2 regions of the Clostridium sp. SHJSY1 genome follow, and region 1 is predicted to be linked to the other one. Evidence: predicted binding sites of a transcription regulator. Region 1 holds the regulator's gene; the other holds the start of a gene.
What was found. The regulator HrcA, encoded in region 1, represses chaperone genes, less so after heat shock. The targets are predictions, from matches to a motif close to TGTTAGCACTCNNNNNNNNNGAGTGCTAACA.
Positions count from the first base shown of each region.

Region 2: a site for HrcA is predicted at 5,878-5,908, ahead of groES (co-chaperone GroES). Genes of this name have one in related genera too.

Region 1 is NZ_JANDMF010000001.1:25,153-35,612, forward strand. It holds gene NNC19_RS00115 (YhgE/Pip domain-containing protein) at 1-387, shown strand, start outside; gene NNC19_RS00120 (RsmE family RNA methyltransferase) at 481-1,239, opposite strand; gene prmA (50S ribosomal protein L11 methyltransferase) at 1,252-2,193, opposite strand; gene NNC19_RS00130 (pentapeptide repeat-containing protein) at 2,406-3,047, opposite strand; gene dnaJ (molecular chaperone DnaJ) at 3,123-4,247, opposite strand; gene dnaK (molecular chaperone DnaK) at 4,373-6,226, opposite strand; gene grpE (nucleotide exchange factor GrpE) at 6,295-6,906, opposite strand; gene hrcA (heat-inducible transcriptional repressor HrcA) at 6,941-7,972, opposite strand; gene hemW (radical SAM family heme chaperone HemW) at 8,146-9,270, opposite strand; gene NNC19_RS00160 (hypothetical protein) at 9,346-9,786, opposite strand; gene lepA (translation elongation factor 4) at 9,949-10,460, opposite strand, start outside.
Region 2 is NZ_JANDMF010000019.1:70,521-80,980, forward strand. It holds gene NNC19_RS10430 (type II secretion system protein) at 1-378, opposite strand, end outside; gene NNC19_RS10435 (HAMP domain-containing sensor histidine kinase) at 528-2,702, opposite strand; gene NNC19_RS10440 (response regulator transcription factor) at 2,680-3,375, opposite strand; gene NNC19_RS10445 (hypothetical protein) at 3,426-3,689, opposite strand; gene groL (chaperonin GroEL) at 3,844-5,466, opposite strand; gene groES (co-chaperone GroES) at 5,480-5,764, opposite strand; gene NNC19_RS10460 (4Fe-4S dicluster domain-containing protein) at 6,042-7,556, opposite strand; gene NNC19_RS10465 (HNH endonuclease) at 7,642-7,938, shown strand; gene NNC19_RS10470 (MgtC/SapB family protein) at 8,034-8,492, opposite strand; gene NNC19_RS10475 (DUF2935 domain-containing protein) at 8,790-9,737, opposite strand; gene NNC19_RS10480 (galactose ABC transporter substrate-binding protein) at 9,814-10,460, opposite strand, start outside.

The DNA.
Region 1 (10,460 bases):
TTGCTTGTATTTTTGGGTGTTTTCTGCAGTTTAGTTTTTTCAATGATAGTTTACTCACTGGTTTCAGTCTTTGGAAATGTTGGAAAAGCTACTGGTGTTGTGTTTATGGTAATACAGTTAGCTGGTTCAGGGGGAACCTTCCCAATCGAAGTAACCCCAAATTTTTTTCAAATAGTATATTCCCTTTTACCATTTACTTATGCTATAAGTGCTATGAGAGAAGCTATTGGCGGAGTTGTATTTAGCACCTTATTAAAGGATTTTGGAGTTCTTATAGGATATTTTTTATTATTTATGATTATTGGCATAACACTAAAAAAATGGGTAAACAAAATATTAAATGTTCTTAATCATAAACTTGGTGAATCAGGTGTTGTAGAACACTAATTATTCTAAGAAAGAAATTCTATGAAAAAAAACAGTCTTCTATAATAAAAGTCATTATAGAGGACTGTTTTTTAATATTTTCCATGCAATTTATTAATTTATCCCACCTAAGTCGCCTAATTCATATTGTACCAAAGCTGTAGCTGTAAATCCTGCTGTTTCAGTTCTTAATATTCTACTACCAAGTGTTATTATATAAGCTCCTTGATTTTTTAGTTCATTTATTTCTTCTTCTTCAAATCCACCTTCAGGACCTACCATTATTCCAATCTTTTTTATATTTTTTAATTTATCTTCTTTTAGATTTGATATAAGTGATTTGATTCCAAAATTTTCTGCATTTTCATATGGTACTAAAAACAAATCTAATGTCTTTAATTTTTCCAATGCCATTCGAAATGTAATAGGATCAGAAACCTTAGGAACTAAACTTCTTTTACTTTGCTTAGCAGCCTCTAAAGCTATTCTATTCAATCTATCAAGCTTTTTAAAATCACCCTTCAACTTAACATCAACTCTCTCAGTTATAGTTGGAATAAATTCTGTTATTCCAAGTTCTGTTCCCTTTTGAACTATCAAATCCATTTTTTGAGCTTTTGGCAAGCCTTGAAATAAATACACTTCTATAGGACTTTCATTGTTAATCTCAATTTTTTCTATTATCTTAACAATAACTTCTGTCTTTGAAACAGCTGAAATTTCACCTAAATATTCTATACCATTACAATTATTCAAAATTATCTTTTCACCCTCTGATAACCTTAAAACTTTATAAATATGCTTTACATCATCACCAATTATTTTGCCTTGGTCTGTACTAATATTTTCTGATGGTGTGAAAAACTTATGCATACCACTTCCTCCTTATTTAAGTTTCGCCACAATGCAATTCCATTCTCCATCTTTATTAACTGCTAAAACTTCAAATCCACATTCTTCTAACTTCTTAGTTACCATTTCAACTCTATCATGAATTATTCCCGATGATATAAAGTATCCACCTTCTATAAGAACTCTACTAACATCTTCTGTTAATATACATACTATTTCCGCTAATATATTTGCAACAACTATATCAGCTTTTCCATCTATTACTTCTATTAAATTTCCATGTAATATTTCTATATTATTTAAGTTATTATACCCTACATTTTCTATTGCTGATTCTACTGCAACTGGATCTAAATCTACACCAATTGCTTTTTTAGCCCCAAGCTTTGCAGCTGCTATAGCTAATATTCCTGAGCCACAACCTACATCTATTACTGTGCTATCTTTTTCTACATATTTCTCTAGTGACTGGATACACATTTTTGTGGTTTCATGATCTCCTGTACCAAATGCCATACCAGGGTCAAGTTCTACAACAAGATCTCCTTCTTTTTCTTCATATTCTTCCCAAATAGGCTTAACTATAATCTTTTCACCTATTTTAGCTGGCTTATAATATTTTTTCCAAGTATTAGCCCAATCTTCTTCAAACATTTCTTCAGATTCTACTAATCCTTTTCCAATATCTATCCCTAAAGCTTTTATTTCTTCAACTTTTTCTTTTATGTAAGATAATATCTCTTCTATATTATCTTCTTCAGAGAAATATCCTTTAACTACAGCTACTTCCCCCTTATGTTCTAAAACATTTATATCTGCAAAATCCCAAGTTAAAGGACCTTGTTCTCTACCTAATATATCTTCTGGATCCTCGATAGCTACTCCCTTACAGTCAAGGCTATAAAATATACCTGAAATAGGTTCTAAGGCCTCACTCTTAGTAATAACTCTAATTTCTATCCATTTTCCTTCCAAAAAAATCACATTCCTCTCTTCACTTTCTTGACTAATATATAATTTTACACTTCTGAAAAGTATTGTGTCAATATAATGCCACTTTTTTCAGCATATTCTTCACCATATATATGGTGAAGAATATTGAAAACAATTTTTCAGAAAAATTAAAGAATAACCATAAAAATAAATGTAATTACTATGGAATTTATTTTTATAGTTCTTATAGTTTCCTATTTGACTATAACTCCTAAAAGTCCTACAATTTCCATTGCTTGAGATGGAGAAATTATGGCTCCTTTTAGTTCTTTTCCAGTTAAATTTAAAGCTGATATTTCTGAATCCCTAAAGTCTATTCCTTTAAGTTCTGTATTCATAAAATCAGCCTCATTTAGTTTACACTGTTTAAAATCTATATTTTTAAATTTACTTTCTAGAAAAGTAGTTCCTTCTAAGTTACAATTATAAAAAGCAACATCTTTAATTTTGCAGTAAGCAATATCACCATATCTCAAAATCGATTCATGAAATAGAACATTTTGTATGTTACTTTCTCCAAAATTACTACCAGTAAGCTTACAATTATTAAATTCTACCCTATGAATACTTCCATTTGAGAAGTCAATATTAGACAAATCGCAATTTTCAAATTTGACATCTAATAAATCTACATCCTTAAAAATACAATTACTAAAAACTACATTTTTAAAATATGATCCTCTCACTTCTATTCGTTCTTCTACATCTTCCACTAAGTCGCCACTTATAATGCTATTTATTAACTCCCTTTCATTGGTTAAAACTTCATTTATATCTCCACTAATTACCATTAATTCTCTACTCAAATTGGGTTTATCTATTTTAACATTTCCCACTTGCAAAACCTCCAAATTATTGAATTATGTAAAAAACTATCCTAAAGATATTACATCCCTAGGATAGTTTTAATTCTATTTACGAAAAAAACCCTTTTTATGCTTTTCTTCTTTAGGAACTTCTTCTCCAGAAGCTTCCATAAACGCCTTTAAAGCTTCTTTTTGCTTTTCATTAAGATTCTTAGGAATATCAACTATAACTTTAACATATTGATCTCCTCTTCCACTAGAATTTACTCTTGGAACTCCTTTACCTTTTAATCTAAATAAAGTTCCTGATTGAGTTCCTTCTGGAATAGCATATTTAACATCACCATCTACTGTTGGTACCTTTATTTCTGTACCTAAAGTAGCACTTCCCATAGAAATATGAGCATCAACGTAAATATCATTTCCCTTTCTAGTGAATTTCTTAGAAGGAGCAACCTTTAGTCTTATATATAAATCTCCTGGTGAACCACCATTTTCTCCATGTTCACCTTGCCCTCTTAGAGGCATTACATTACCAGTGTCAACTCCTGCTGGAATATTAACAGTAATCTTTCTATTCTTTCTAGCCTTACCTTTTCCTCTACAATCATGACAAGGCTTTTCAACTATCTTACCTGTACCACCACATCTATCACAAGCTGATGTACTTACAAAGTTTCCAAGAGGAGTTTGCCTTTGCACCCTAACTTGGCCTGAGCCTCCACAATGTGAACATGTAGTTGGACTAGTTCCAGGTTCAGCCCCACTTCCATGACAAGTTTCACAAGATTCGCTTCTAGTAATAGATATTTCCTTTTTAGCACCAAATATAGCTTCTTCAAAAGTCAGATTTAGACTATATTCAAGGTCATTTCCTCTTTTAGGACCATTTCTTCTTTGTGAACCACCGCCACCACCAAAGAAAGTATCAAAAATATCTCCAAAGCCTCCCATATCTGAGAAATCAAAGCCACCAAAGCCTCCCCCTGAACCAAAGCCACCACCATTAAAATCAGCTGTACCGAACTGATCATAATGAGATTTCTTTTCAGGATCTGAAAGCACTTGATAAGCTTCATTAATTTCTTTAAACTTAGCTTCTGCTTCTGCATTTCCTTGATTCTTGTCAGGATGGTACTTTATAGCTTGTTTTCTAAAGGCTCTTTTTATTTCATCATCACTAGCACCTTTTTGTAGCCCTAGGATTTCATAATAGTCTTTATTTGCCATCTATTTATTCCACCACCTAGTATTTATATTGCTATTCATATTAAGATTTTTACTTAACAAAAGGGAAGACGACTTATTTTCTGCCTTCCCTCTTGTATTATATAAGATTAGCCTATTTCTGACAACTACTTATCTTCGTCAACCTTGAAATCTGCATCTACTACATTTTCATCCTTTGGTGCTGCTCCTTGGTTTGCTCCACCCATGTTGTTTGGATCAAATCCTTGAGCTCCTGGTTGTGCCCCAGCATCAGCATATAATTTTGAAGATATTGCATAGAATTCTTGATTTAACTCATCAACAGCCTTCTTAATAGCTTCTAAATCTTCTCCATCCTTAATCTTCTTAACTTCTTCAAGTTTAGCTTCTACCTTAGCCTTATCTTCAGCACTTACCTTGTCTCCAAGTTCACCTAAAGTCTTTTCTGTTTGGTATATAACTTGTTCTGCATTGTTATGAACTTCTATTTTTTCTTTTCTCTTCTTATCTTCTTCAGCAAACTTTTCAGCTTCCTTAACAGCATTCTCTACTTCACTGTCACTTAAATTAGTTGAAGCAGTTATTGTTATATTAGCTTCCTTACCAGTTCCTTTATCCATAGCTGATACTTTAACAATACCATTAGCATCTATATCAAATGTAACTTCGATTTGAGGAATTCCTCTTGGTGCTGGTGCTATTCCTGATAATGTGAATTGACCTAATGTTTTATTATCAGCAGCCATTTGTCTTTCACCTTGAACTACATGGATTTCAACTGAAGTTTGACCATCAGCAGCAGTTGAGAATACTTGACTCTTCTTAGCTGGTATAGTTGTATTTCTTTCTATTAAAGGTGTAGCAACCCCACCTAAAGTTTCAATACCTAGTGTTAATGGAGTAACATCTAATAATAATACATCCTTAACTTCTCCAGTTAACACACCTGCTTGAATAGCTGCACCTATTGCAACACACTCATCTGGATTAACTCCCTTTGAAGGATCTTTTCCTGTAAAGTTCTTAACAGCATCTTGAACAGCTGGAATTCTTGTTGATCCACCAACTAAAATAACTTTATCTACTTGCCCAATTGAAAGTCCAGCATCAGATAATGCTTTCTTCATTGGTTCTACAGATCTTTGAACTAAGTCATGAGTTAATTCATTAAATTTAGCTCTAGTTAAATTCATATCTATGTGCTTTGGACCAGTAGCATCTGCTGTGATAAATGGTAAGTTAATATTTGTTTGAGTTGATGAAGATAATTCTATCTTAGCTTTTTCAGCTGCTTCTTTTAATCTTTGAAGAGCCATCTTATCATTTCTTAAATCTATTCCATTTTCAGCCTTAAATGTTTCAGCTATATAGTCCATGATCTTATTATCAAAATCATCTCCACCTAATTTAGTATCACCATTTGTTGATAGTACTTCAAATACTCCATCACCAAGTTCAAGTATAGATACATCGAAAGTACCACCACCTAGATCGTATACTAAAATCTTTTCACTGTGATCAGTCTTATCTAACCCATATGCAAGCGATGCAGCTGTTGGTTCGTTTATTATTCTTAACACTTCAAGTCCTGCTATCTTACCAGCATCCTTTGTTGCTTGTCTTTCAGCATCATTAAAGTAAGCTGGAACAGTAATAACTGCTTGAGTAACTGTTTCTCCTAAATATGCTTCTGCATCAGCCTTAATCTTTTGAAGAATCATTGCTGATATTTCTTGAGGTGAATAGTCCTTACCTTCAATATTTGTTTTATGGTTAGTACCCATTTCTCTCTTTATTGATATTATTGTTTTATCTGGATTTGTTATCGCTTGTCTTTTAGCAACTTGCCCAACTAATCTTTCTCCATTAGCTTGGAAAGAAACTACTGAAGGAGTAGTTCTAGCCCCTTCTGAGTTGGCTATTACAACTGGTTCTCCACCTTCCATAACTGCTACACATGAATTTGTTGTACCTAAATCAATTCCTATAATTTTTCCCATAATTTATTTTCCTCCTTAAAATAGATTTCTCTATCACTTATTCATTTTTATATATAAATTTAAATTAATTAATTTGCAACTTTAACAACTGAATGTCTAATTACCTTATCTCCTCTTTTATACCCTTTCATAAAAACTTCTGCTATAGAGTTTTTATCAAAGTTTTCATCTTCTATATGCATTACTGCTTGATGTAAATTTGGATCAAATTCTCCTGAAGCATCAATTTCTTCTACTCCTAATTTTTCAAAAGATCCTTCTAATCCCTTTATAGTCATTTCTATGCCTTTTTTAAGGTCTTCTACACTACCATCAGCCTGAACAGCTCTTTCTAAATTATCTATAACAGGAAGTACTTCTTTAATTACATCTGCACATGCATCTGTATATATTCCTTCCTTTTCTTTAACTGTTCTTTTTCTATAATTTTCATATTCTGCTGTAACCCTTAAAAGTCTATCCTTTAGAGTTTCAACTTCGTTAGTTAGCTTTTGAACTTGATCTTTATTCTTTCTAAGCATATCTAATTCGTCCTCTTTATCTTCCTTTGAATCATTTTTAATTTCTTCTTCAGTCAAGATTTCTTCTGGATTTACTTCTAAAGTATCATCATTCTCATCTATTACTTGATTAACTTCTTTATTTTCTTCTAGAATTTCTTCCTTCTTATTTCCCTCCATAATCAATGCTACACCTCACCTCATTATAATTTTGTCACTCTAATCCTTGACCTCTTAATGCGTCATTCAGCTCTTTCATAACCTGAGCCATTATAGCTATTACCCTAGAATAATTAATTCTTCTAGGTCCTATTAACCCTATTGTTCCAATTGGTCTGTCACCTAATGAGTATTCTGCTGAAATTACGCTACAATTTTTAGCTTCAGGTATATAATTTTCATCACCAATCTTTATTGTCAAATCACCTTTTGGGGCAATAAGTTCAACTACATAATCTTTATTGTATAACAGATTTAATATTTCTTTTGCGTTATTAATATCGTTATACTCAGGATAGTTAAATATATTAGTAGTTCCTTCCATGAATATTTCAGAAGAATTATCTTCTTTTAAAGTTTCATATAATGCTGGAACAATTGCATTAAACAAATCATCATATCCCTTTAAATCACACTTTAAGTTATTAATTACTTCAAGATTTATCTCTTGAATTGTAAGGTTTGAAAGACGTCTATTAATTACTCTATTTATTTCTTGTAATTCCTCTACTGAAGGTATCTTTTTCATCCTTATTCTGTGATTTTTAATAACTCCATTATCTGTAACTATTACGGAAATCAAATTATGCTCATCTACCATAAGTAATTGTACTGATTTTATATAACTTCTCATTACAGATGGTGTTTGAACTACACAAGTTAAATTAGTTAGTTCTGAAAGCAATGTACTTGCTTGTTTAACAATTTTATCAACTTCTAGCATGGCACTATCTATAATATATTTTTTGATTTGCAACTCTTCTTCCACTGATAGCATGGATTTTTGCATTAAATTATCTACATATAATCTATAGCCTTTACTTGAAGGTATTCTGCCTGCTGAAGTATGAGGTTGCTCTAGATATCCCATATCCTCCAAATCAGACATTTCATTTCTTATAGTTGCAGATCCAACACCTAAATCATACTTTTTAGCTATTGTTCTTGAACCAACAGGTTCTCCAGTGTTAATATAGTCATTAATTATAGCTTCAAGGATCCTTATCTTTCTTCCATCAATAGCCATACCCTCACCTCTTTTTGTTAGCACTCACTATAATCGAGTGCTAATGACTATGTAATAAATATATTATTTCTTTTTTTTTTTGTCAATTATCAATATTTTCAGCTTTCTTTTATAAAAGCCAATTTCAACTAATTAAATTACTTTTCCTTCTCTTTACTTCTTTTTTCACCTTTTTACAATATCATATCACTCATAACTAGATTAGATACTTCAATGCCCAAACTAGTTAAATATATTTTTCCACCTTCTCTAATTAATAAACCTAATTTAATATTCTTATCTATAACTTTTTTGTATAGTGAATCGATTTCCACTCCAAACCTTCCAAGAAATTCATTCTCATCAATACCTTTAATCATCCTTAATCCCATAAACATGAATTCCTCTATATTGTCTTCTAAAGTATTTTCATATTCTTCTTCTATTACTGATTCATTTCTATTTATCCTTTTTATATATTCAGAAATACTATCAATATTTTTTATTCTTTTATTATTCACAAATGAACTTGATGATACTCCCACCCCTATATATTCTTTACACTGCCAGTAAACTTCATTATGAATACATTCTTTTTTTTCTTTTGCAAAATTAGATATTTCATATTGATAATATCCATTTGCTATCAACATTTCTTTTCCTGTTTTATACATATCCCTTTCTTCATCTTCTGATGGAAGAGATAATTCACCTTCTTCATACAACTTATTAAATGCTGTACCTTCTTCTATAATTAAACTATAACTTGAAACATGTTCTGGCTCTAAATTAATTATTTCTTCTAAACTACTAAGCCAATCATTTATATCTTGTTCTGGTAATCCAAACATCATATCCACATTTATATTCTTAAAACCAATTTCTCTAGCTAGATAATAATTATCTTTAAATTCTTCATAACTATGAATTCTTCCTATCTTTTTTAGCAATTTATTTTTTGTGGTTTGTAATCCAAAACTTAATCTATTAATTCCACCTAATTTTATTATTTCAAGCTTCTTCCTATTTACTGTACCAGGATTACACTCCATAGATTTTTCAGCATTTTTATTAAATTTTAAATTGCATATAACATCCATCAATTTTTTTAATGATTCTTCATCCAAATACGATGGAGTACCACCTCCTATAAATAAACTTTTTATAATATATCCTCTGCATTTTTCTTGAATTTCTTTGCATAATGCATCTATATAACCTTTCATTAAATTATCTTTGCATGCATAAGATGGAAAATCACAATAAAAACATTTTTGCTTGCAAAAAGGGATATGTATGTATAATGCTACTTCCTTCATAAAAATCTCCATTCTCAACTTTTTTTAATTTACACAAAAAAAGAGGAGATTAAAATCCCCTCTAAATTTACAAATTTATGATAACAATAATTCGGCTTCTTCTTTTAATAATTGTATTTTACTTTCTGCCTCTACAACTGAAAAATCATATACTTCTTTAAAGTTATAGAAATAGTTTGCAAAAGCAATCTTTTTAGCTCTTCTAATATCTAAATTTACAGCTATTTCATCTAAGAAATCAACTTCTTTTTCTCCATACTCACCATCTACTAGTGCTAATCCTACAAGTTCAAAATAAACTATTGACTTTGTTCTATTAGAAGAATTTTTCAATTCTTTCATTATATCTTCAAGTTCCATTGAATTTATTGAATTTTTATCTAGATTTAATTCTTCTAAGTAATCTTCAATTAATTCTTTTTCTTCTTTAGCAAATACTTCATCAATATTTGCAAATTTATTAACTAAATTAATAAACGCTTTTGCTTCATTTTCTTTTAATTCATTTAAAAACATAATATCCCCCTGTTATTCAATATACAATTTTTCTATGATTCTTAAGGTAATTATAACTTATTTCAAGCAAAATATTTCTTAAATAAATCTTAAATAACACTCTAAATTAACATTTTTACAAAACCATTACCTTGATTTTCCCATTGTTCCTTATGCTTCAAATTAATCAACCTTTAGTACTGCCATAAATGCTTCTTGTGGAACCTCTACAGATCCAACTTGTCTCATTCTCTTTTTACCTTCTTTTTGCTTCTCTAAAAGTTTCTTCTTTCTAGAAATATCTCCACCATAACACTTAGCAAGTACGTCTTTTCTCATAGCTTTAACAGTTTCTCTAGCTATAACCTTTGCTCCTACTGCAGCCTGTATTGGAACTTCAAACATTTGTCTTGGTATGATTTCTTTAAGCTTTTCAGCTATTCCTCTACCTTTATGATAAGCTCTTTCTTTTGGTACTATCATAGACAATGCATCCACTATATCCCCATTTAATAGTATATCAAGTTTAACTAACTCTGTTTTTACATATCCCTTAAACTCATAATCCAAAGATGCATACCCTCTAGTTCTTGATTTTAAAGTATCAAAGAAATCATAAACTATTTCATTTAAAGGTATATCATAATTTATAACAGCTCTTGTCTCCTCCATATATTGCATGTCAATATATGTAC
Region 2 (10,460 bases), on a different contig from region 1:
ACCATCTTCAGCTAATGCGAAATCTCCACCTGCTAATAATTCCTTCATTTTTTGATATGTCATATCTAGATTTATACTTTTTATCCTTGTAAAATCAATAAAATCACTAGAACCTATCCTCTCCTTTATAGTTCCATATTTAGAATCTCCTGATACAGTATTGTTTGATTTAATATTATATGTATCTATAGCTAAAACTACCTGCCTTACTTCCTCTAGTGCCTTTGTTTTCTTAGCTTCTTTTATATATCCTGCAACTTTTGGGGTAAATACGACAAATAATATAGACATAATTGCAAGAACTGCAAGCATTTCTACTAACGTAAACCCCTTACTTTTTCTATTTGTCCTTATATATTTGTTAAGTTTTTTCTTCACCAATTCATCCTCCTTGAATTACTTATCTATTTCTTTATAATTCTAGACAATTTTTGTATTGTTTATAATTTTGTCCCACAAAAAAATCCAAGATATAATATAAATTCCCTATATCTTGGATTCACTAAGATAATTTAATTCTTTTTTAACTAATAATTAGCTGATGGAACAATAACTCTAGTTTTAAAAAGATCTCCATCTATCTCTATACTAAGTTCTCCTCCTTGAAGCTCTACTATGCTCTTAGCAATAGAAAGTCCTAATCCTGTTCCTTCAGTACTTCTTGATTTATCTCCTCTTTTAAACCTTTCAAATATTTCTTCATTCTGAAAATCCATTTCATAGGAAGATATATTTTTCATAGTTATAATTATTTTATTGTCCTCTTCTTTTAATGAAATATATACTCGAGTTCCAGATTGAGAATATTTTAATATATTATTTATAAGATTCTCAAATACTCTCCAAGTCTTTTTTCCATCTAAATTAGCATAAACCTTTTCTTCAGGAAACTTTAGTCTAAATGTTAATTCAGAATTGTTGATAGCTTCATCAAATTCTCCTAATGTTTGTTTTAAAAGAGAAGTTACTTCTATCTTTTCCACTTCAAGGTCTACAGCACCACTTGCCATCTTAGAAGCTTCAAATAAATCATCTATAATTACTTTAAGTCTCTGAGACTTTCTGTCTAATACATCTATATATCTATCTGCCTCTTCATTTGATATTCCTTCTTTTTTTAATAATCCTACATAATTTATAATAGATGTTAATGGTGTTTTTAAATCATGGGAAACATTAGTTATAAGTTCAGACTTAAGTCTTTCACTTTTTATCTCATTTTCAAGAGCTTTCTTAAATCCAGTTTTCATATTATTTATATTATTAACTATCTTTAAAAATTCTCCTATTCCTTTTTCCTCTATAGTACAATTAAGATTTCCTGCAACTATTTCATCTGTTCCTTCTATAATTCTAAGAAAAAATCTATTTGTCTTAATAATGTACCATATAACAAATAACATATAGAATAACATATACCCAATCCCTATGATTATCATAGGGATTTTTCTCGAAGCTATACCAATAAAAATAACAAACATAGAAACTCCAAGGGATAAAGCAAATATTATCAGCATTAATGTTTTAAATTTTATACTTTGAAATGCAGATTTATCCCTAAAATAGTTTAACATTCTATTACTTAGACATTTCTTAACTTCTAATTTAAACTTTTCTTTGCTTGTAATTAAATTTATTATTAACTTTATATTAATAGCTAAATATAATACATATATAGCTACAACAGTAATAATAAAAATTTGACTAATCCTATATTGCTTGACAAAGAATAATATTTTATTCATATACCAAACTACTATAATTGGATATATTGCAAATATAATCATTTTTAAATCCAGAGGGATCTTTTTATACCATTTTATTAATCTGGTTTCATCTACATTACTTTTCTTCAATATAAATATTAACAAAGGAAGTCCAATTAAAAACGATATAATTCCTATTATAATTTCTTTAAATAGTCTTTCTCTTACAGAGTTATAATAATTATAATTTTTATATATGGGACTATTTTCATCAATACTGTTAGGTACAACAAAGCAAACTTTTTTATTAGTTAATTCAGCCCAAATACTTATATACTTCATTCTATCAGAGTCCTTACATTCATAAGGAAGTTTAATACTATATAAAGCATTTTTATTAATATACTCATCTATATCTGATAAATTTTCTATATTAGTATTTACAGAACCATTTTCCTCATTTTCAATGTAGTATTTTATTGTACTTTTTGCTTCTATTGCATTTTTAATATTTTCATAATCTTTATCTTTATAAGTTACTATCTCTTTTTTTAAATCCTCTACAGTTTTTGAATTTTTTATTTTAATTTCATTAAGTTCTTTATCTCTTTCCTCTGTTAGTCTATTAGTTTCATTACTATTTTGAGCTTGAGCTGAATTTAATATCTGATATTTATACTTATCAATTATTTCATCTTCCCACCTACTCAAATTAGTTTCATATAAAGTCTTAGACAATGTTAACTCGCTCTTTGTAACCTTATCATCATCTGATTTTAATGAGTAGTCCTTATACACTTCATCAAGATATCTAATATTATTAAAATAGCTACCTAAATCCCTTTTAAACTGAGAACATTCAAAGTAAGAATCTACTTTCAAATATTCTCTGTTCTTTATCAAGTCACTTACTGATAATACTGAAATTCCACAGATATAAGCTGATATAAGAAAAACTATTACAATAGTATATTTATTTTTCAATTTTATAGCCAATTCCCCACACCACCTTCAAATAATTTGGCTCTCTTGGGTTGATTTCAATCTTTTCCCTTATTCTTCTTATGTGAACTGACACAGTATTTTCAGAATTATGAAATGGCTCATCCCATACCCTTTCATATATTTCTTCAATAGAAAAAACTCTCCCCTTATTGGTCATTAATAGTTCTAATATCTTATACTCTAAGGATGTTAAGCTCTTTTCCTTATCATCCACTGTTATAGTCTTTGAGTTTTTGTTTAATATAAGACCCCTTATATTTATCTCATCTTCAACCTGTTCATCATATTGCCCCAAACTTGTATATCTTCTTAATTGAGACTTAACCCTAGCCACTAATTCCATAGGGTTAAACGGTTTCGTTATATAATCATCAGCACCTATATTAAGTCCTAATATTTTATCAGTATCCTCTGATTTTGCTGAAAGCATTACTATAGGAATGTTTTTGCTTTCCCTGATTTTAAATGTTGCTTTAATGCCATCCATTTTAGGCATCATTAAATCCATTAATATAAGGTGAATCTCCTTCATTTCAAGTACCTTTAAAGCTTCTATTCCATCTCCTGCATGAAATACTTTTATCCCTTCATTTTTTAAATATATTTCAACAGCTTCTCTTATTTCATATTCATCATCTACAATTAAAACATTAAATTTAGTCATAATATCCCCCCTCTTCCCCTATTATACATATCAAGAATAGAATCTTTCAATTAACTTTTTCTAAGAAAAAATGCAAATGCATCCTTTAATAATTCAGCTAAAAAATAAACACAAGTATTAGCAGAATTACCCTTATTCAATTTTATTGCCTTAGAATATACATACTTACGATTCTCATCACTTTGAAGAAACTTAAATATTTTTTCATTTATGTTATAATTTTTATCTTCTGTGTAAGTATTGCTACCTGTTGTTGCTTTTATTACTAAACCTATAGTTGCAACAATCATAATAAAAAGCATTATCTTTTTCACGTCATATACTTCTCCTCCTCAATCCCTCTTACAATAACTAATTATACAAGGTATTTTTTACAAAAAACTTCCTATAATTCTTTCAAATTTCTGAAGAAAAACAAAAAAATCTCGTAATGAAAATTTCATCACGAGATTTTTTGTATTAATTATTTTAGTACATTCCTTCCATTCCTGGAGCTCCACCTGGCATTGGAGTTTCCTTTTGTGGAATATCAGCAACTGCTGCTTCTGTTGTTAAGAATGTTGATGCTACTGATGCTGCATTTTGAAGTGCTGATCTTGTTACCTTAGTAGGATCAACTATACCAGCTTTTATCATGTTCTTATAGTCTCCATATAATGCATCGTATCCCATTCCAACTTCACTATTCTTAACTTTTTCTATTATAACAGAACCTTCAACGCCTGCATTTACAGCTATTTGTCTCATTGGTTCTTCTAATGCTCTAACAATTATATTAATACCAACTTGTGCATCTGGAACATCTGAAGTTAATTTTGCTACTTCATTTATTACATTAACATATGCAGTTCCACCACCTGGTACAATACCTTCTTCTACTGCTGCTTTTGTTGCATTTAAAGCATCTTCAATTCTAAGCTTTCTCTCTTTAAGTTCTGTTTCTGTAGCTGCTCCAACTTTAATTACTGCAACTCCTCCAGCAAGTTTAGCTAATCTTTCTTGTAGCTTTTCTTTATCAAATTCTGAAGTTGTTTCTTCTATTTGATTCTTTATTAAGCCAATTCTTTCTTTTATAGCAGGTGAACTACCCTTACCATTTACAATTGTTGTATTTTCTTTTGTAACTTTAACACTTTCAGCTTGACCTAGCATTTCTAAAGTTACTTCTTTAAGATCTCTTCCAAGTTCTTCTGATATTACTTCTCCACCAGTTAAGATAGCTATATCTTGAAGCATTTCTTTTCTTCTATCACCAAAGCCTGGAGCTTTAACTGCAACACAAGTAAATGTTCCTCTTAACTTATTAACTACAAGTGTAGCCATAGCTTCACCTTCTATATCTTCAGCTATAATTAATAACTTTTTACCTGTTTGAACTATTTGTTCTAATACTGGCAGTATTTCTTGTATATTTGAAATTTTCTTATCAGTTATTAAAATGTATGGACTATCTAATGAAGCTTCCATCTTTTCCATATCTGTTGACATATAAGGTGATACATATCCTCTATCAAATTGCATACCTTCAACTACATCTAATTCAGTTCCCATTGATTTAGATTCTTCAATAGTAATTACGCCTTCATTTCCAACCTTCTCCATAGCATCAGCTATTAACTTACCTATTTCTTCATCTGATGCTGAAATAGCTGCAACTCTAGCTATGTCTTCTTTCCCAGCTACTGGTTTTGAAATTCCTTGAATTTCTTCAACTGCTTTTTCAACAGCTTTTCTTATACCATTTCTAATTAATATTGGATTAGCTCCTGCTGTTACATTTTTAAGACCTTCTCTTATGATAGCTTGAGCTAAAAGAGTAGCTGTTGTAGTTCCATCACCAGCAACATCATTTGTTTTAGTAGCAACTTCTTTTACAAGTTGTGCCCCCATATTTTCATATGGATCTTCTAATTCTATTTCTCTAGCTATTGAAACACCATCATTTGTTATTAAAGGTGCACCAAACTTCTTATCCAATACTACATTTCTTCCTTTTGGTCCTAAAGTAACCTTTACTGTATCAGCTAATTTATCAACACCTATTTGCATTGCTCTTCTTGCGTCTTCACCAAATTTTAATGATTTTGCCATTTCTAAATCCCTCCTACTCAACTATCGCTAAAATATCATCTTGTTTTAATATAGTATATTCTTCTCCAGAAACTTTAACTTCTGATCCTGCATACTTAGAATATAATACTTTATCTCCAACTTTAACTTCCATTTCAACCCTTTTGCCATCTACTATAGCTCCAGGTCCAACTGCAACTACTTCAGCTTCTTGTGGTCTTTCCTTTGCTGTACCTGTTAATACAATTCCGCTTTTAGTAGTTTCCTCTGCTTCTAGTTTTTTAATTACTACTCTTTCTCCAAGTGGTTTGATATTCATAAAAAACCCTCCTTTAATTATTTATATAATTTTGTTTTTATTTACTTTATATCGTCTTAAGCTAATTAGATTAAGATTATTAATAATTCTATAGAATTATTATATGAATTTTGTATTAGCACTCACTATCAATGAGTGCTAATACAATTATAATATATCCTCTATCCATAATATTCAAATATTCCCTTTGCTATTATTCCTTTAAATTTATATATTATAGCTAATTATATTAATTTTTCTTAGTTATATTAATATTTACTCCATTTTTCTTCTATTTTTAATTTTCTGATTTTTTTACTCTTCCAGCTTCTAAATTTATTTCCTTATATTTCTTTAAATTGTCGTTAGAAAGCACTGTTTTCTTCTTAGCTTTTACATTCATCTTATTAAATATACCTTTAGCTTTTTGGTATGGAGCTATAGTACCTGCACCATTTATACATCCGCCTTCACACATCATTCCTTCTATGAAGTTCCCATTAAGTCTACCTATATTGGCAAGCTTCATGGTCTTTTTAATCTCATCACTTCCTGATACTTTAATAGGGTTGAATTCTATATCTATTCCACTTTCTTTCATGTAATTCTCAATAGCTGCTGTCAACCCTCCAGCTGCTCCAAATCCTCGTCCAAATATAGATGCATCTTCAACAACCTCTTCCTCACAACTTTCTACCTCAATCTGAAAAGCATCAAAAAGAGCAATGAGTTCTTCAAATGTTAGCACATAATCAATTGCATCTTTAACTTCTTCTCTAACTACCTCCCCCTTTTTAGCTGTACAAGGTCCTATAAATACAACTTTTGCTCTAGTGTCACATTTTTTAATATACCTTCCTGTAGCAATCATAGGAGAAACAGTTCCTGATATATTAGCTTTTTCATTTGGAAACATTTTTTCTATATAATTTAAAAATCCTGGACAACATGAATTTGTCATATATAAATCTTCATTTTCCATTCTCTCTATAAATTCATTGCTTTCATGAACAGTAACAGCATCAGCTCCACAAGCTGCTTCTACCATATCAGCAAAACCTATCTTTTTAATTGCATTTTTAATTTGGCCATAAGATACCTTTACTCCAAATTGCCCTGTTATAGCTGGAGCAACTACTGCATATAGCTTATTTTTATTTACTAGAGATTTGGTAACTGGAACAATTAAACTCTTATCTGATATAGCTCCAAACGGACATGCTGACATACATGCACCACAATTTACGCACTTTTCTTCCTTAATCATAGCTCTTCTATTTTCAGTATTTACATCTAAGGCTCCAGTTGGACATACTCTTTTACAAGGCCTCATAACTTCAGAAATGGCATCATAAGGACAAGACTTTTGACACATACCACATTCTTTACAAAGTTCTTGATTGATATATGCTCTTCCTGCCACATAGCTTATTGCTCCAAAATTGCAAGCTTTTTGGCATCTATGTGCTATACAATTTCTACATGAATCAGTTACATTATATTTATTTATCGGACACTTATCACAAGCAGCTTCTATAACATATACAATTTGCTCATCTGAAGTTATATCTACAAACTCTTCATGTGCAGCATATCCATTTGCTAAGAAACCAGAAGCTAATTTTGCTCTCTCCAATACAATAGCCCTTTCCTTATAGACACAACATCTATACATGGCTACATCTCCTTTTATAACTTCATAAGGAATCTTTTCAATCTCTTCCTTAGTTAGCTTGTCCTCTTTTGCTAACTTTGCTACTGCTGTAAGCACCTCATGTTTTAATTTATCTAACTGGGTCTCAAATTGAAACATAATCTCTCCTCCAAACTTTGATTTTTTCATTTAAAAATGATATAATCTCCCCAATTATAATTCTATTATTTAGGGTGAGTATTTTATGAATAAAAATTATAAATGTGAGCTTTGTGAAAGAGAAATATCAGAAGTAACCAAGCATCATCTAATCCCTGTAGAAAAAGGTGGAAAGGATTCTCATATAGCTTTTTTATGCAAAACTTGTCATCGTCAAATCCATGCTCTTTACACAAATAAAGAACTTTCTTATAGACTTTATACTATTGAAAGATTAAAAAAAGAAGAAAAGATTAAACGCTACTTAAATTTTATTAAAGATCATCCCTCAGATTTATATATACCAATAAAAAAATCAAAATCCGCTAGGCGAAAAGGATAGAAATAAGCAGCAATAAATCAATATATATCCATTACTGCTTACTTAATCTTGTAACACTCTAAATAGGTTGATATTAGAAATAACTTTATAATAATCTATTCTTCAGAATCATCATGTCCTCTCTTATATATAGCACTTTTTTTAATTATTCTTTTTATTTTTGGAACTAATATAAGATTTATTAATATAAAAACTGTTGTAGTTACAGCTCCAAGGATAAATCCCCCTCCAACAGCAATTCCTATACAAGCCATTACCCATATAGATGATGCTGTAGTTAATCCTAATATGGTGTTATTACGGTCTTTTAATACACATAAAGCTCCTAAAAATCCTATTCCAGATACTACTTGTGCTGAAATTCTTGTTGGATCAATTAAGTTGTTTCCTTGAGACATATATATGCCAAATATCATAGTTAACGCTGATCCTAATGATACCATTACGTGGGTTTTTATTCCTATGGTTTTATTTGTTAAATCTCGTTCTAATCCAATTATTGCTCCTAATAAGAATGCTATACTTAGTCTTATTACTATTGTTTTTTCATCCAATATTTATTCCCCCATCCCACCTTATTTTATCTTCCATTATATAGTCTTTATTATTTATACTCAACATTTTAATATTTTTATGCTCCTATGAAGATATTCTACCTATTACTATCATTACATTGATAATAATTTTTTATCATTATTCCCATAACTTGAATTAAATATATTATTTCTTAACTCATAAAAATAGACTAAATGAAAAAATAATGTTTCATTTAGTCTATTCCTTTTTTCTAAATTTCTTAAGACTTAAAACACTTTCTATATTATGGTAATACTTTTCAATTTTAGTTTTTTCTACTCCATATCTATATCTTTTCTAAATATTTTTAGTAATCTTAAATAATGATTTGATTCACGTAACACATGATCACCTAATAATGGAATTATTATAGATTTAACTTTACATTCTAATATTCCTTGTGTACCCTGTTGATTAAACTTTCTTATTGCTATAGTTGCTTTATAACTGTCATTTGTGACTTTAGAAATTGGCATTGAATGTTTTATAGCTTCTTTTGCATCTCTTGTTAACTCATCAAATTGATGACCAAAATTATTGGCCATATTTATTAATTCGTCCTCAGTTGGATCAAGAAGTCCACGAATAAATTTTGAATGCTCTGCCATAATCCTATTCCAAAAAGCTTCTTGATTATACTGTTCTCTCTCTAAATCAATTTCTTCACCATCTTGCAATCTTTTAACAAAAGTATAATAAAGTTTTGCTTCTCTTAAAATGTGATCTATAAGTAAAGGATAACTGACAGTAAACACCTTACATAATAAAACATCTGATAGTAATTTGTTTTTAAAGTTTATTATTCCTCTAATAAGTCTAATTGCTCTGTTATTAATATCAAATACTTTTCGTTCAATGGAATCATTTTTATTATGATTATCTCTAATTAAATATTCACCCATTAATTGGGTTTCTAATTTAGTTAAATCTGTTGGTATCTTTATCCCTGTAAAATATGAGGATGCCTGTTCTGCTTCTAATGTGTAAGGTGTTATTACTTCATTGGATTGTAATACTTCGTTACTTATAATTCCATCAGAAATAGAGATGACATCATCTAAAAGTTCGTCAAATTCCATTCTGAACATATCTGCCTCATTGATATACTTTGAATCTTTTGGTGTGAAACTAGCTTCTAAAAAGAATGAATGTTCCTTCATAATTCTTCCAAAAAAAAGATGTAATTCAAGTGATTGTTGCATAAACTTCTTACTAGTTAACATTATTGTCCTCTAAAATAATTAATCAATTATATATTATATAAATTAGTTACTTCAAAAGTTACTACAAGTAAACTTATTAGGGAGATTTAGTTCTTCCTATATAAGCTTCATAAGGGAGTGTGACTATAATTTCTCCATCTTTAAATTTTAAATTTGTATTTTTTAGAGGATCTACATAATTAACTAAGTTCATTCCTACATTGTACATTTGTTCAGCAAATGGTTTTATGTCTTGAATAACAGTACCTGCCATAAATCCTTTATCAACTAAATCTTTAGCCTCTTGAGTCCCATCAACTCCAATAACTGTTATATATTTTGATTTATCACCTTTATTATATCCATACTTTTGTAATATTTCAGTTACACCTATTGCCATAGCATCATTATTTCCAATTACTACTTCAATTTTATCTCCATATTTGATAAATAAGTTTTCAAAATAATTTTTAGCTAAATCTTTAGACCAATTGGCATTTACACTTGCCAACTCCTGAATTTTTATTCCAGAATTTTTTAGTGTTGCAATGGAACTTTTTGTTCTTTGAATTTCAGGTTCACTTTCAGCTTTCCCCTTTAACATAATATACTCCATAACATTATCATTATTTTTATCTATAACTTTTTTATTTGTATTCCATAAATCAATAAGAATCTTACCTTGTGAAATACCAGCTCGTTCCGAATTGCCTGCTACAAAAACAACTCTATTATATTTAGGAA